Regions from separate parts of the Paludibacterium flexuosum genome, predicted to be linked through region 2. Evidence: predicted binding sites of a transcription regulator. Region 2 holds the regulator's gene; each other region holds the start of a gene.
What was found. Region 2 encodes FNR, which switches genes on or off when oxygen is low (the NO sensors DNR and NnrR bind a similar motif). Its sites were predicted from a motif close to TTGATNNNNATCAA; they were not measured.
Positions count from the first base shown of each region.

Region 1: the regulator FNR is predicted to act here: its motif matches at 2,665-2,678, upstream of AACH39_RS08850 (DUF3820 family protein).
Region 3: the regulator FNR is predicted to act here: its motif matches at 1,475-1,488, upstream of AACH39_RS14805 (hemerythrin domain-containing protein).

Region 1 is NZ_AP029060.1:1,870,178-1,874,671, reverse strand. Features, by position in the region: gene AACH39_RS08860 (electron transfer flavoprotein-ubiquinone oxidoreductase) at 1-1,594, shown strand, start outside; gene AACH39_RS08855 (hypothetical protein) at 1,870-2,487, shown strand; gene AACH39_RS08850 (DUF3820 family protein) at 2,799-3,011, shown strand; gene ylqF (ribosome biogenesis GTPase YlqF) at 3,014-3,946, shown strand; gene ruvX (Holliday junction resolvase RuvX) at 3,959-4,396, opposite strand; gene AACH39_RS08835 (YqgE/AlgH family protein) at 4,380-4,494, opposite strand, start outside.
Region 2 is NZ_AP029060.1:1,698,202-1,702,695, forward strand. Features, by position in the region: gene udk (uridine kinase) at 1-429, shown strand, start outside; gene AACH39_RS08020 (hypothetical protein) at 482-607, opposite strand; gene hemN (oxygen-independent coproporphyrinogen III oxidase) at 611-2,017, opposite strand; gene fnr (fumarate/nitrate reduction transcriptional regulator Fnr) at 2,127-2,876, shown strand; gene AACH39_RS08035 (DUF1853 family protein) at 2,904-3,815, opposite strand; gene AACH39_RS08040 (RNA methyltransferase) at 3,793-4,494, opposite strand, start outside.
Region 3 is NZ_AP029060.1:3,102,174-3,106,667, forward strand. Features, by position in the region: gene AACH39_RS14795 (hypothetical protein) at 1-768, opposite strand, end outside; gene AACH39_RS14800 (DUF2249 domain-containing protein) at 765-977, opposite strand; gene AACH39_RS14805 (hemerythrin domain-containing protein) at 974-1,393, opposite strand; gene AACH39_RS14810 (Crp/Fnr family transcriptional regulator) at 1,504-2,196, shown strand; gene AACH39_RS14815 (enhanced serine sensitivity protein SseB C-terminal domain-containing protein) at 2,196-2,975, shown strand; gene AACH39_RS14820 (PAS domain S-box protein) at 3,210-4,494, shown strand, end outside.

The DNA of each region.
Region 1 (4,494 bases), 170 kb from region 2:
CGGTCCGTCCGGGCTGGCCGCCGCGATTCGTCTCAAGCAACTGGCCGCCGAGGCGGGTCGGGAAATCAGCGTCTGTGTGCTGGAAAAAGGCTCGGAAGTCGGTGCGCATATCATGTCCGGTGCCATCATCGAACCGCGCGCGCTCAATGAGCTGATCCCTGACTGGCGGGAAAAGGGCGCGCCGCTGAACACGCCGGCGCGTGAGGACCGCTTTCTGCTGCTGACGCAGACCGAGTCGGTGCAGCTGCCGACCCCGCCGCAGATGCACAACGAAGGCAACTACATCGTCAGCCTGGGCAATTTCTGTCGCTGGCTGGCGACTCAGGCCGAAGAACTGGGCGTCGAAATCTACCCGGGCTTTGCCGCGGCCGAGGTGCTCTACCACGCCGATGGCTCGGTCAAGGGGGTGGCGACCGGCGACATGGGCATTGGCCGCGATGGCGAGAAGACGGATGCCTGGCAGCCGGGCATGGAGCTTTGGGCCAAGCAGACGCTGTTTGCCGAGGGCTGTCGAGGCTCGCTGACCAAGACCTTGCTGGCACGTTTCAAGCTGGATGCCGACAGCGATGTCCAGACTTACGGCATCGGCATCAAGGAGCTGTGGGAGGTCAAGCCCGAACTGCATCAGCCGGGCATGATTACCCATACCATCGGCTGGCCGCTGGACAACAGCACCTATGGCGGCTCCTTCCTCTATCACCTGGAAGACAATCTGGTGGCGGTGGGGTTTGTCATCGGTCTGGATTATGCCAACCCCTATCTGTCTCCCTACGAAGAATTCCAGCGCTTCAAGACCCATCCGGCGATCCGTGGCGTCTTTGAGGGGGGGCGCCGCATTGCTTACGGGGCACGTGCGCTGTACGAGGGCGGGATTCAGTCCCAGCCCAGGCTGACTTTCCCGGGGGGCGCGCTGATCGGCGATACCGCCGGCTTCCTCAATGTACCGAAGATCAAGGGTTCGCATGCGGCCATGAAGTCCGGCATGCTGGCCGCCGAGGGCGTCTTCGAGCAGCTGTCGCAGCAGCCCGAGACCGACGGGGCCGAGGTGCAGGGCTATACACAGCGTTACCGCCAGAGCTGGCTGTATGACGAGCTCTATCGCGTGCGCAATATTCGTCCTTCCTTCCGCTACGGGCTGTGGGCCGGCATGATCTATTCGGCCATCGATACCTGGCTGTTCCGCGGCAAGGCGCCCTGGACGCTGCATCACACCCACAAGGACAGCGAGTGTCTGCAGACCGCCGACAGTGTCGAGCCGATCAGCTATCCGAAACCGGATGGCGTGCTGACCTTCGATCGCCTGTCGTCGGTTTTTCTGTCCAGTACCAATCACAGTGAGGATCAGCCGATTCACTTGCGGCTGAAGGACCCTTCGGTGCCGATTGACATCAATCTGGCAAAGTATGCTGCGCCGGAAACCCGCTATTGTCCGGCCGGGGTCTATGAGATCGTGCAGGAGGGCAGTGGTCCGCGGCTGCAGATCAATGCGCAGAACTGTGTGCACTGCAAGACCTGTGACATCAAGGATCCGACGCAGAACATCGTCTGGAGCGTGCCGGAGGGCGGCGGCGGTCCCAACTATCCGAATATGTAATTCCGGAAGACCTGTCGTCAGAAGTGATGAAAAGAGGCTTGACTTACTTCTGACGGCGGGTCAGCATACTCACCATGAGCCAACAGACATTCTCCCTGAACCGTTATTGGTATTGGTACCGCACTGACGCGCGGCGCCAAGGGGTCTGTCTGTTCTGAAGTTATTGCAGAATGATCACGACAAATGCCGCCGCGAACCGGGCGGCATTTGTTTTTTCACCTAGTGACGATACAGATGATCTCCCCGGCCAGCGGTCGAACAAGGGGATCCCCATCATGGAAGAATTGACCGGCGACCGACAGGTTGCGACCGAACAGACAGACTCCGGGCATCTGGTGATGCTCCGGCCGGTCACGCTGGTGACCGATGTACAGGCTTTCTCTTCGGTCTGGCGCCCTTATGCCCAGCTGGCACCGCAGATCGAGCGGCTGCGTCAGCAGGGGGCCGGTCAGTGTGTGATGGAGTCTTCTCTGCCGGAAATCCGTGCGCTGGCCATGCTGCTGGCCGCACGGCGGGCCGATCGCCATGCCGCACGCTCCCCGACGCATTTTGCCGATGAGGCCGACTGGCTGTGCGCCCGGGCGTTTTTGCTGGGGTTGTCGCATGTCGAGATCACGCTGGCCCAGATGGCCATGTTCGACGAGGCCAATCTCAGGTTGCGCCGGCTCGCTGCCCATGGTTTGCCCGTGGCAACGGGCCTGCTGCCGGTCTTGAATACGTCTCCCCAGTTGCCGACGGCGCCGATGGTGCTGCATGGCTGGAGTCCCTTGTCCGTTGACGAGGGGGAGGGGGTGGTGGCGTCAGCTGCCGGCTCGCCTCAGGCGCGAGCCTTGCGCCAGCGTTGTCAGAAGCGTTTTGCCCTGTTGCTGGGGGCCTGGCGGCCTAGGCCATAAAAACGGGGCACCCTTGCGGAATGCCCCCAGCGCTCTGCGCGAGCCGTCAAATCCGGGAAAACCCGGATGGCCAACAATATGCAAGCCTGCCGGGAGGGATGTCCGGGGCCATGATTGTGACTGGCGCCGATGCTACCGGTTTTGACCCGCCCTTGTCGTCAGTCAAACGACATCCCCTTGAGCCATGTCAAAAGCATGGCCAGGACTGGAGATGTCACCGACAATCCAACAAATTGCTGTAAACAAAGCGTTTTCATGGCTTAGTTGTGCCGTTTTTGGCACAATGCGCATCCCTGCCGAGATATTTCACGATGCAAAACGATGACCTGATGCTGCTGGTCACGCGCCAGATGCCTTACGGCAAGTACAAAGGACGGCTGATTGCCGATTTGCCGCTTCATTATCTGTCCTGGTTTTCACGTGAGGGATTTCCGCCGGGAGAGATCGGTCGTCTGTTGCAGCTGGTGTTTGAGCTCCAGCATAACGGGCTGATGTCTCTTTTGGATCCTCTAAGAAAGCGTTAAGCATGGCAATTCAATGGTTTCCCGGCCACATGAACAAGGCGCGCAAGGCAATTGCCGAGCGCGTACAGGATATCGATGTGGTCATCGAGCTGCTCGATGCCCGTCTGCCGGCATCCAGTGCCAATCCGATGCTGGCGCAGCTGACGCGCAACAAGCGGGCACTGAAGATCCTCAACAAGCAGGATCTGGCCGACCCTCAGGTGACCAGGCTGTGGCTGGATCATTACAACGGTCAGCCCAATACCCGCGCCCTGGCCCTGGATGCCGGTGACCGCGCGCCGACGCAGAAACTGATTACCGCCTGTCGTGATCTGGTCCCTCATCGCGGCGGGCTGGACAAGCCGCTGCGGGTGCTGATCTGCGGCATCCCGAACGTGGGTAAATCCACGCTGATCAACACCATGACCGGGCGCCGTGTCGCCAAGACCGGCAATGAGCCGGGCATCACCAAGTCACAGCAGCGTATCCTGCTGGCCGATGACTTCGAGCTGTTCGACACCCCGGGGATGCTGTGGCCGAAAATCCTGGTCGAGGAGGGGGGCTACAACCTGGCCGCCAGCGGTGCCATCGGTCGCAATGCCATGGACGAGGAAGAGGTCAGCCTGGTTCTGTTGGGCTATCTGATGCGCCGTTACCCGGATGCCCTTTGCCAGCGCTACAAGCTCGACAGTCTGGAAGGGCTGCAGGACGTGGATGTGCTTGAGGCCATCGGGCGCAAGCGCGGGGCCATGCTGGGCGGCGGACGGGTCAATATCCAGAAGGCTGCCGAGGTGGTGTTGACCGATTTCCGGGCTGGTTCGACCGGCCGTATTACCCTGGAGCGCCCGGAAGAGTGGGTGGTCTGGCTCAAAGTGGCGCGGGAGCGCGAAGCGCAGCGCCTGGCGGACAAGGCCGCGCGCGAGAAGGAAAGACAGGGCAAGTCGGCGGCCGAGTAAACCCGGCCGGGCTCAGACCTGCTCGCCCGGCTGCTCGAACCAGGTTTGCAGGATGGCTTGCGCCGCGACCTGGTCCAGCACGGGTTTTTGCTTGCGGCCGCGCAGGCCGGCCTCTCGCAGCAGCGATTCGGCCAGCAGCGAGGTGTGACGCTCGTCCACCAGCCATACCGGCAGGGCAAAGCGCCCCTTGAGCCGGTTGGCGAAGCGGCGAGCCAGTCTTGTCATGTCGTGTTCGGTGCCGTCGGCGTGAGTCGGCAGCCCGACCACCAGCGATTGCGGCTGCCATTCGGCGATCAGGGCGGCAATGCGCGCAAAGCGCTCGTCATTGCTTTCGGTGTCGATGGTACAAAGGGGGTGGGCAATGCCGACCAGCGCTTCGCCGGTGGCGACCCCGATACGGCGTTCGCCGAAATCAAATGCCAGTGCGGATCCCTCAGGCATGACCGACATCCCCGGACAGCAGGGACGGATCAAACCCCAGCAGGGCCATGGCGGCGTCGTAGCGTTCTTCCGCCGGCAGATCGAAGATGATCTGCGGGTCGCTTTGC
Region 2 (4,494 bases):
GCCTTCGACTGGCCGCTGCTGATGTCGCACATCGATGACCTGCGCAACGGCGTGCCGATCGACATGCCGATTTATGATTTCTCGATCCACACCCGAAGCCATGAAACCCGTACCGTCGTGCCGGCACCGGTGATTCTGATCGAAGGCTTCTACTCTCTGTACGATGCGGCGCTGCGCGACATGATGTCGCTGAAAATCTTTGTCGACACCGACCCGGATGTGCGTTTCATCCGCCGGCTGCAGCGCGACATCGTCGAACGTGCCCGCTCGATGCAGCACGTCATCGATCAGTACATGTCGACGGTGCGACCGATGCATAACCAGTTCATCGAGCCGACCAAGCGCTTTGCCGACGTGATCCTGCCGCATGGCAGCAATGACCCGGCCATCGACATGATCATCGCCCGCATCGAAAGCCTGGTGGTGTAACACACGCCCATGGCCGTATGCATGCAAAAAAAGCCGGCATCCGCCGGCTTTTTCATTTGCTGCGTGGTCGCTGCTGCCACAGCCAGGCGAACGGCCAGCCCAGTAGTCGCAGGCCAAACCACAGGCCGTAGGCGACAGCCACCAGGGCCAGCAGTACCCCGTTAAGCAGACGGGACACCGCTCAGATCACCTTGGAGTAACGGGCCTTGGTCTGGCGCTCGCGCAGATGGCGATCGAACAGCATGGCCACATTGCGGATCAGGAATCGCCCCTTCGGTTCAACGGTCAGGAAGTCGCCGTCAAAATGCAGCAGGCCCATCTGCTGCATCTCGCGCAGCTTCGGGATCTCTTCCGCAAAGTAATGGGCGAAATTGATATTGAAGATTTCCTCGATGGCCTCGAACGACAAAGAGAAACGGCACATCAGCGCCTGGATGATCGAGCGGCGCAGAATGTCGTCACTGTCCAGCACCAGTCCACGCATCACCGGCAGGCGGCCGGCGTCCAGCGCCGCATAGTAGGCATCCAGCTCTTTCTCGTTCTGGCTATAGCAAGGTCCCACCTTGCCGATCGAGGACACCCCGAAGGCCAGCATGTCGCAGTCGGCGTAGGTGGAATAGCCCTGAAAATTGCGCTGCAGACGCCCCTGACGCAAGGCAACCGCCAGGTCATCATCGGGCTTGGCGAAGTGATCCATGCCGATGAACACATAGCCCGCCTCGGTCAGTTGACGCACCGAGTGTTGTAAAATATCCAATTTCACTGAAGACGACGGCAGGTCGGCTTCGTCGATACGCCGTTGCGGCATGAACAGCGTTGGCAAGTGGGCGTAATTGTATAGCGCAATGCGGTCCGGACTGATGGCGATGACCTGCTCAATGGTCCGCGCCACGGAGCTTTGCGTCTGAAACGGCAGCCCGTAGATCAGGTCGATACTGACCGATTTGAAACCTGCCTCGCGCGCCGCCTGAATCACTTCCAGTGTCTCGTCCAGGCTCTGCACCCGGTTGACGGCCTCCTGCACGCGCGGTTCCAGATCCTGCACCCCGACACTGATGCGGTTGAAACCGAATGACGCCAGTTTGAAGATCGTCTCGCGCCCCACCTTGCGCGGATCAATCTCGATGGAATATTCACCTTCCGGCAAAAAGTCGAAATGCCCGCGCAGGATATTCATCAGTCGTTCGAGTTGCGCATCCGACAAGAAGGTCGGCGTACCGCCACCAAAATGCAACTGAATGACTTTTTCTCGCTCACCGACGGCATTTGCCACCATTTCTACCTCTTTTTCCAGGTAGTCGAGGTAGATATCTGCCTTGCTCTTGTCCTTGGTGATGATCTTGTTACAGGCACAGTAATAGCAAACAGTATTGCAAAATGGTAAATGAGCATATAATGATACAGCTTTACTATTCGCCCCGATGCGACGCTGTTTGAGCCAATGACGATAATCGGCCTCGCCGAAATCCGCATGAAAGCGGTCTGCAGTCGGGTATGAGGTGTATCTCGGGCCGGAGCCTTCCAGCCGTTCGATCAGTTGTCGATCGAACTCGAAATGCTCCGGAGAAAACGAATGGATGGTGGTCATGTCGGTATTTGATGGAAAAACCGGTGGTGGGCTGGTAAATTTGCGGAAAACATTTGAATTCCGCTTTGACAAGAGTCAAGGTTCAATTAAAGGTTGCTCAAAAAACGGCATGACTGACCAGACCACCATCCAATTGCATGCGCTCAAGCTCTCCTGCTCCAACTGCAGCTTGCGCGAACTCTGCCTGCCCGTCGGACTGAATCGCGAAGAGATGACGCAGCTTGATGCCGTCATCCGCCAGAGCCGTCGCATCAAACGGGGCGAGTATCTGTTCCGCAGCGGCGAGGGCTTCAAGTCGCTGTTCGCCGTGCGCACCGGCTTCTTCAAGACCTGCGTCTCCAGCCAGGATGGCCGCGAGCAGGTCACGGGCTTCCTGATGTCCGGCGAGCTGATGGGGCTGGATGGCGTGTCTTCCAACATCCATGGCTGCGATGCCATCGCCCTGGAAGACAGCGAAGTCTGCGAACTGCCGTTCAATCGAATCGAGAGCCTTGGTCGCGACATCCCCAGCCTGCAGCACCATTTCTTCCGCCTGATGAGCCGCGAGATTGTCCGCGATCAGAACGTCATGTTGCTTCTTGGCAACATGAAGGCAGAAGAGCGTCTGGCCGCGTTCCTGCTCAACCTGTCCCAGCGTCTGGCCATCCGTGGCTTCGCCGCCAATGACTTCATCCTGCGCATGAGCCGCGAGGAAATCGGCAGCTTCCTCGGCCTGAAACTGGAAACCGTCAGCCGCACGCTGTCGAAGTTCCAGCAACAGGGCTGGATCAGCGTCGATCACAAGCACATTCAGCTGGTGAAACCGGAAGAACTCAAGCAACTGATCGCCGGCTGCATCCACTCCAACAACGCGGAGTAACTTGCCAGTCCCGACAACGGGCGCCGCTCAGCAGGCGCCCGTTGGCATTTGCTGCTGCAGCTGCACCAGCCGCCCGGCATCCGGCCAGCGCGACGGCAGAACAAAGCCGCGCCGCAATTCGCGCCATCCCCCCTCCTCTGCCACCATTTCCGCCACCATTTGAGGCGCCTCGGCTTGTGTCATCTGCACACGCAGGGCCTGTGCCGACCCCACCTCGCCGCTGGCGGCCAGCGCCGGCGACAGCCAGCGCATGCGCGGCAGCCACAGCCAGCGACTGGAGGCGTCGCGACAGGGCCAGGGCTGTTCGCAGTCAGCCATCCAGCCTTGCCATTGGGTTGCCGGCGCGAATGCCGCCTCGTCAGGCGCCTGACGGTAAAAAAAGCAGCCACGCACCAGTGCCCCGGTGCGCGGTGCCTCAAACCCCGGCGGCAGGACTTGTCGGGCCAGCGCATGGCGACTCAGCCTCAATTGCTGAGCCAGCTTGTCCTGTTTCAGCAGCCAGGCATCGCGCAGACTGGGGCCCACCAGGCCTGACGCCCCCTTTCCGCACTGCAGATAGAATTTGCTGCAGGTTTCCAGATGCCAGGGCTGGCCATCAATACGCAGCAGGAAGTCGAACTCACCCAGCGTCAGCCCTTTGTCGCGCAGCACCAGATTGTGCGCAACCAGCTCGATATGGGGGGAATGGTCAAACCAGAAAGCCAGCAGTTGCTCGGCATAGTGGCCAAGCCGCCTGACGGGACGAGCCGCCAGCCAGCGGCGCAGTGGCGCCGGATCGTTGTCCAGCATCGCCAGGCGCCTCATCCCGTCGGCCCCCAGCAGCAGCGCATCGGGCAGGTCGTCTGGCGTGAGCCAGGGTGCGCGGCCGGTCAGCAGACAGGCCAGATCACGCACCGCAGGCTGGCGCCAGGGCAGCTCAGGACTTGTCGGGAGGAACATGCCCGTCAGCCGCACGCATCACCTGCTTGAAGAAGCCGCGCAGGATGTCGACCTCTTCGCGCAGAACGCCGGCCCGATGGAACAGGGTGCGCATGCGGCGCATCAGCCGTTCGCCATTGCGGCGCTCGTAGTAGCCGATATGTGCCATGGTCTGATCCAGATGGGCGCACATGCCTTCCACCTCGTCAGCGGTCGCGGCCAGGCCGCTCGGCTTGAGATAATCGACGCCGACACCCACGTGGCTGAACAGCTCGTAGGTCATCACCTGCACCGCCATGGCCAGATTGAGGGAAAAATAATCCGGATTGCCCGGAATGGTCACCAGGCGATTGCACAGCTCGACCTCTTCGATCGACAGCCCGAAGGTCTCGTTACCGAACACCAGGGCCACCTGCTCGCCGGCCTGTGCCCGCCCCAGAAGCTCGGGCGTCAGCTCGCGCGGCACGGCCAGCGGGGTGGTCAGCTCCCGACGGCGACTGGTCAGCGCCGCGGCAACCGTCACCCCATTCAGCGCCTCTGCCAGGGTATCGACCACTTGCGCCGACTGCAGCAGATCCACCGCTCCCGAGGCCAGCGCATCGGCCTCACCACTGGGAAAAGCTTTCGGTGACACCAGCCATAATTGCGACAAACCCATGGTTTTCATGGCCCGTGCCGCCGAGCCGATGTTGCCCGGATG
Region 3 (4,494 bases), 1.4 Mb from region 2:
GGCCAGCCACAGTGCCAGCGCAGAGGGATCTGGCATGGCGGGAGCCAGCAGACGCCACAGTGTGGCCAGCAGCAAGAGTGGCAGCAGGGCCGCACTCAGCCAGCGCACCGGGCGCGGATAAGCCGGTGTGATCAGGAACATCGGCAACACGGTCTGACTGATCGCGATCAAGAGGCCGAGCAGCCAGCCGATCCCGCCCCACAGCACATGACTGTGCAGCAGGGGCAACAAGGGGAGTGCCGCGCTGCCGCGCAGGGTGGCCACCATCGCCAGTCCGAGGAGGGCGGTGACCATCAGTGCCGTCATGGCGCGCAACATGCCGCGGCTGCCGCCATCGCGCGCCGGAGAACGATGCAGTCCGACGATGCCGTGTGTCAGAAACACCGCCAGCGCCAGTGCCAGCCCTATCACTCCGGCCAGCAGTTCGTCCGGGCTGAAGCCCCGGGCGAAGCCCAGGCACAGCAGCGCGACGCCGGCCTGCCAGGGTAGCCACACTGTCCACAGCAGGCGTATCGGTCGCGTCAGCGCCACGCCGGCCAGCACGGCCAGCAATTGCAGCAAGGCGCCCAGCATGATGTTGCCCAGCACGCCCAGTGCCAGCATGTGGGTCAGGGCGACGACCAGCGGCTGATAGCGATCCGCCGCCAGCGGACTGGCGGCGGCGAGGCTGAGCGCCAGCACCAGCAGCCAGCCAATGGCCGCCAGGAAAAAACCTGTCGGCAGCCAAAGCGGTGGCGCTTTGTCGTAGTCCAGTGTGCTGCCGATCATGTCCGGGTCAGGGTGATCAGCACCCCGCCATCCTCGGTCAGACTGCACTGATGCTGTACTCCGGCCTGGTTCAGCAGCGGGAACAGTGGCACCGGGTGGTGCGGCAGGATATACGCCAGCGCCTGGCCTGCCTGCAGTGACTCAATGTCTTCCAGAATGATCTCCATCGGTTGTGGCGGTACCAGATGACGCAAGTCGCGGGCGTTCATGGCTCGGCCACCATCGACTCCAGCCCGGCTACATGCTGGCCGCACATCGGATAGAGAACGTTTTCTTCTTTCATATTATGTTGCTGCATCAGGATCAGCAGCGTCTCGCCATGGCCGAGAAAGGCGGCGGCATCCTGCTGGCTGAGCGCCGCCTGCACATCGGTCAACAACGCGCGCATTTCCTCATGCTCGCTGCGCATTACCACGGTCGGCCCCATGCGCATACCGGTCGCGTCTTCAAAAGCCGGAAACAGCTGTGTCTCCTCCAGTGTGAAGTGCGCCAGCATGGCAGTTTCGAAAGCCTGCCAATGGCTCAGGGCCGGCTGCCACTGGCCGGCGCGCACGGCAGACTCGCAGTCCACCAGATGGGCATCACAGGTACGGTGTTGGTCGATCAGTCTTTCTATGGCATTCATGGCATCGCCTTCCGGAAATCAAAAATGAGTGAAGCATCAGACATTGCGTGGCAGTATGTCGGCACGCCCTTATTAGCCAGAATGATTTGAATCAAGGATTTCAAGATCCCATGCCCCACGTCGATATTGCTGCCCTGTTGCGTCACCAACCCCTGTTCCAGGCGCTCTCGCCCGAGCAACTGAGCGCCTTGCTGCCGCATGCGCAGGAAGTGCGCGCCGACAAGGGGCAGGTGCTGTTTCAGAAGGGGGATCCCTGCGATGGCATGTATGTGGTGGTCTTCGGTCGCGTCAAGCTGTCGCTGTTCTCTGCTCAGGGCAGCGAGAAGGTCGTGGAGGTGATCCAGCCCGGGCAGAGTTTTGCCGAGGCGGTGATGTTTCTTGGCTACCCGATGCCGGTGCTGGCGCAATGTCTGGATGATGCCTTGCTGCTGAAAATTGATGCGGATGGCATTCTGCAGGCCTTGTCGGCGGATGCTGATTTCGCCCGGCGCCTGCTGGCCGGCATGTCGATGCGACTGCACGGCCTGGTGCGTGATGTCGAGCGCTACTCGACCGAAAGCACCTTGCAGCGTGTCAGCGGCTATCTGCTGCAGAGCTGGCGCGAGGCCGGCGAGCCGTCACAGGCGTTTACCCTGCCGCTGAATAAAAACCTGATTGCCTCGCGCCTCAACCTGACGCCGGAAACCTTCTCGCGCATGTTGCAGCGGTTAATGACGGCGCAGCTGATCCAGGTGAACGGCAGAGAGATTCTGGTACTCAATCCGGCCGGCCTGGGTGAGTTTGCGGGAGAGGATGGCGACTGATGGAGGTGATTCGCGAAAGTCCACTGGAAGCTTTGCTGCGCCAGGCTGCCGCCGATCCGGCGCATCGGCCGGCGTTTTTCGCGGCGCTGCTGCAGGCCGAAGTGTTCATCATCGGCCATACCGATCTGGGGCCGGGCGAAACGACCATACAGGCCGGCAGCCAGCTGCATATCCAGCATTGGCAGCGTCCGGACGGGGTCAGTACCATTCCCTTCTTCACCTCGCTCGGCTTGCTGCAGCAGGCCATCGAGCAAGAGAGCCGCTACCTGGCGCTGCCGGCCCGCTCGCTGTTCGAGCTGACACTGGGCAGCGCACTGGATCTCAATCCCGGCTCGGACTGCGGCAAGTCATTCGAGGCCGCAGAAATCCGCGAGCTGCTGGCCAGCGGTCTGACCCATGCGCCGGAGCAGCGCGAAATCCGCGAGCAAACGAGCGTATTGCTGGGACAGCCTCTGCATGACCCGCAGGATCTCAAGCAGGCGCTGTCTACCCTGTTGCTCAAGCATCCGCCTGTGCAGCGCGCCTATCTGGCGCTGATGCACGACACCAGTCAGAGCGAGCAGCCGCACCTGGTGATCGGCCTGGAGGGCGAGGGCGATATCGAGCAGGTCTTGCGCGAAGCCGGCAATGTGCTGGCTGACCTGCTGCCCGCCGGCGAAGTGGCCGACCTGCTGCAGATTCATGCCAATGAGGGAGGCCTGGCCGACTACTTTCATCAATCCGTTGTTCCCTTCTATCAGCGTGGCCCCTGGGCGCGCTTCAAAGCCTGGTGGCACTGAGTTGCGGTGTCTGGCCGTGCTAAATGCTTGATGCACCTGTAATTATTTTGTTTTTCTTCCTATATTTTTGGAATAAAGGTTGTCTGGACTAGATCGCAGGCAGCGACCATCTTCATGGGCGGTTCCAGAATTCGGGAGGGGGCATGCATTGGCAGTGTGCTGGCCTGTGGGTTATGCAGCAGTGTGGCGAGCTGATCGTGTGGTGCCGCACCGCCAGGTTTGAGGAAGGTCTCCATGCCCGGACGACTTGAACTGCGCACGCTGGCGGGCTGCTGGTTGCTGGCGCTGCTGGCCGTCTGGCTGGACCGGCATGCCCTGGCCGCGCTGGCCTGGTGGCCGGCCAATGCCTGGCTGGCCGGCATGTTGTGCCGCCTGCCCTGGCGGCGCAGCCTGCCCGTGCTGCTGCTGGGGCTGGCTGGTTGCCAATGGATAGGCGGACTGGGCAGCGGACTGCCGGCGGCCGTGATGTCCATACTGGAAGTGCTCAGTACCATTGCCCTGCTGCGCCATTTTGATCTGCCCTCCCGTTTCCATGCCGGGGCCATGCAGATGGTGCTCACGCTGAGTGTCGGTGCCATCCTGCCTGCCATGCTCGGTGGTGTGGCCGGCGCCGTGGTGTCGACCTGGGGATATGGCGAGGGGTTTGCCGCCCAGGCGCTGTTATTCGGTCAGGGACATATGCTGGGCGCCCTGACGGCCTTGCCGCTGGCGCTGTGGCTGAGTCAGCCGAATCAGCTGCGCGGCCCGGGCATGCCGGCGATCCTGCACTTTGGTGGCGGCCTGTTGCTGGTGACCTTGCTGGATTGGCTGGCGCTGCGTCTGTTGTCCTCCCCGTTCGAAGTCATTATTGCCGTCGAAGTACTGGCCAGCCTGCTGCTCAGCCTGAATGAGCTGTTCATCCTGCTGTGGTTGCAGACCCTGTTGATGAGCTGGGCACTGGCCAGTGGCCTGTATCTGCCACCGCCGGTACTCACCGAGGCCGATCAGGCCATGTCGGCTCTGCCGCTGCTGCTGACGCCCTTGCCTGCGCTGATCATGGCGGCGGCCGCCTGGCAGCGGCAACAGGAACAACGCCTGCTGTCGGCCGCCAAGCTTCGCCTGGATACCGTGCTGGAGTCGATGAACGAAGGGATTGTCATCCAGGCAGCCAATGGCCATATCGTCGGCCACAACCGGCGGGCGCTGGAAATTCTCGGCCTGGAGGAGTCTCAGTTGCTCGGCCGCAGCTCGCTCGACCCTGCCTGGCACTGCATTCATGAAGATGGCCGCCCGTTTCCGGGAGGGGATCACCCGGCCATGCAGGTGCTGGAGCATGGTGTGGCGATCGAGCGGGTGATCATGGGGGTGAATCTGCCCAGCGGAGATACCCGCTGGATCGAGATCAACGCCCACCCGATGCAGGAGCCCAGCTCGGGCGAGTGCATGTGCGTCTGCACTTTCTCTGATATCAGCAGCGAGCGTGAAACCGCCCTGCGCCTGCGCGCCATGCAGGCGCGGTATGTCGGACTGGTGTTCAATG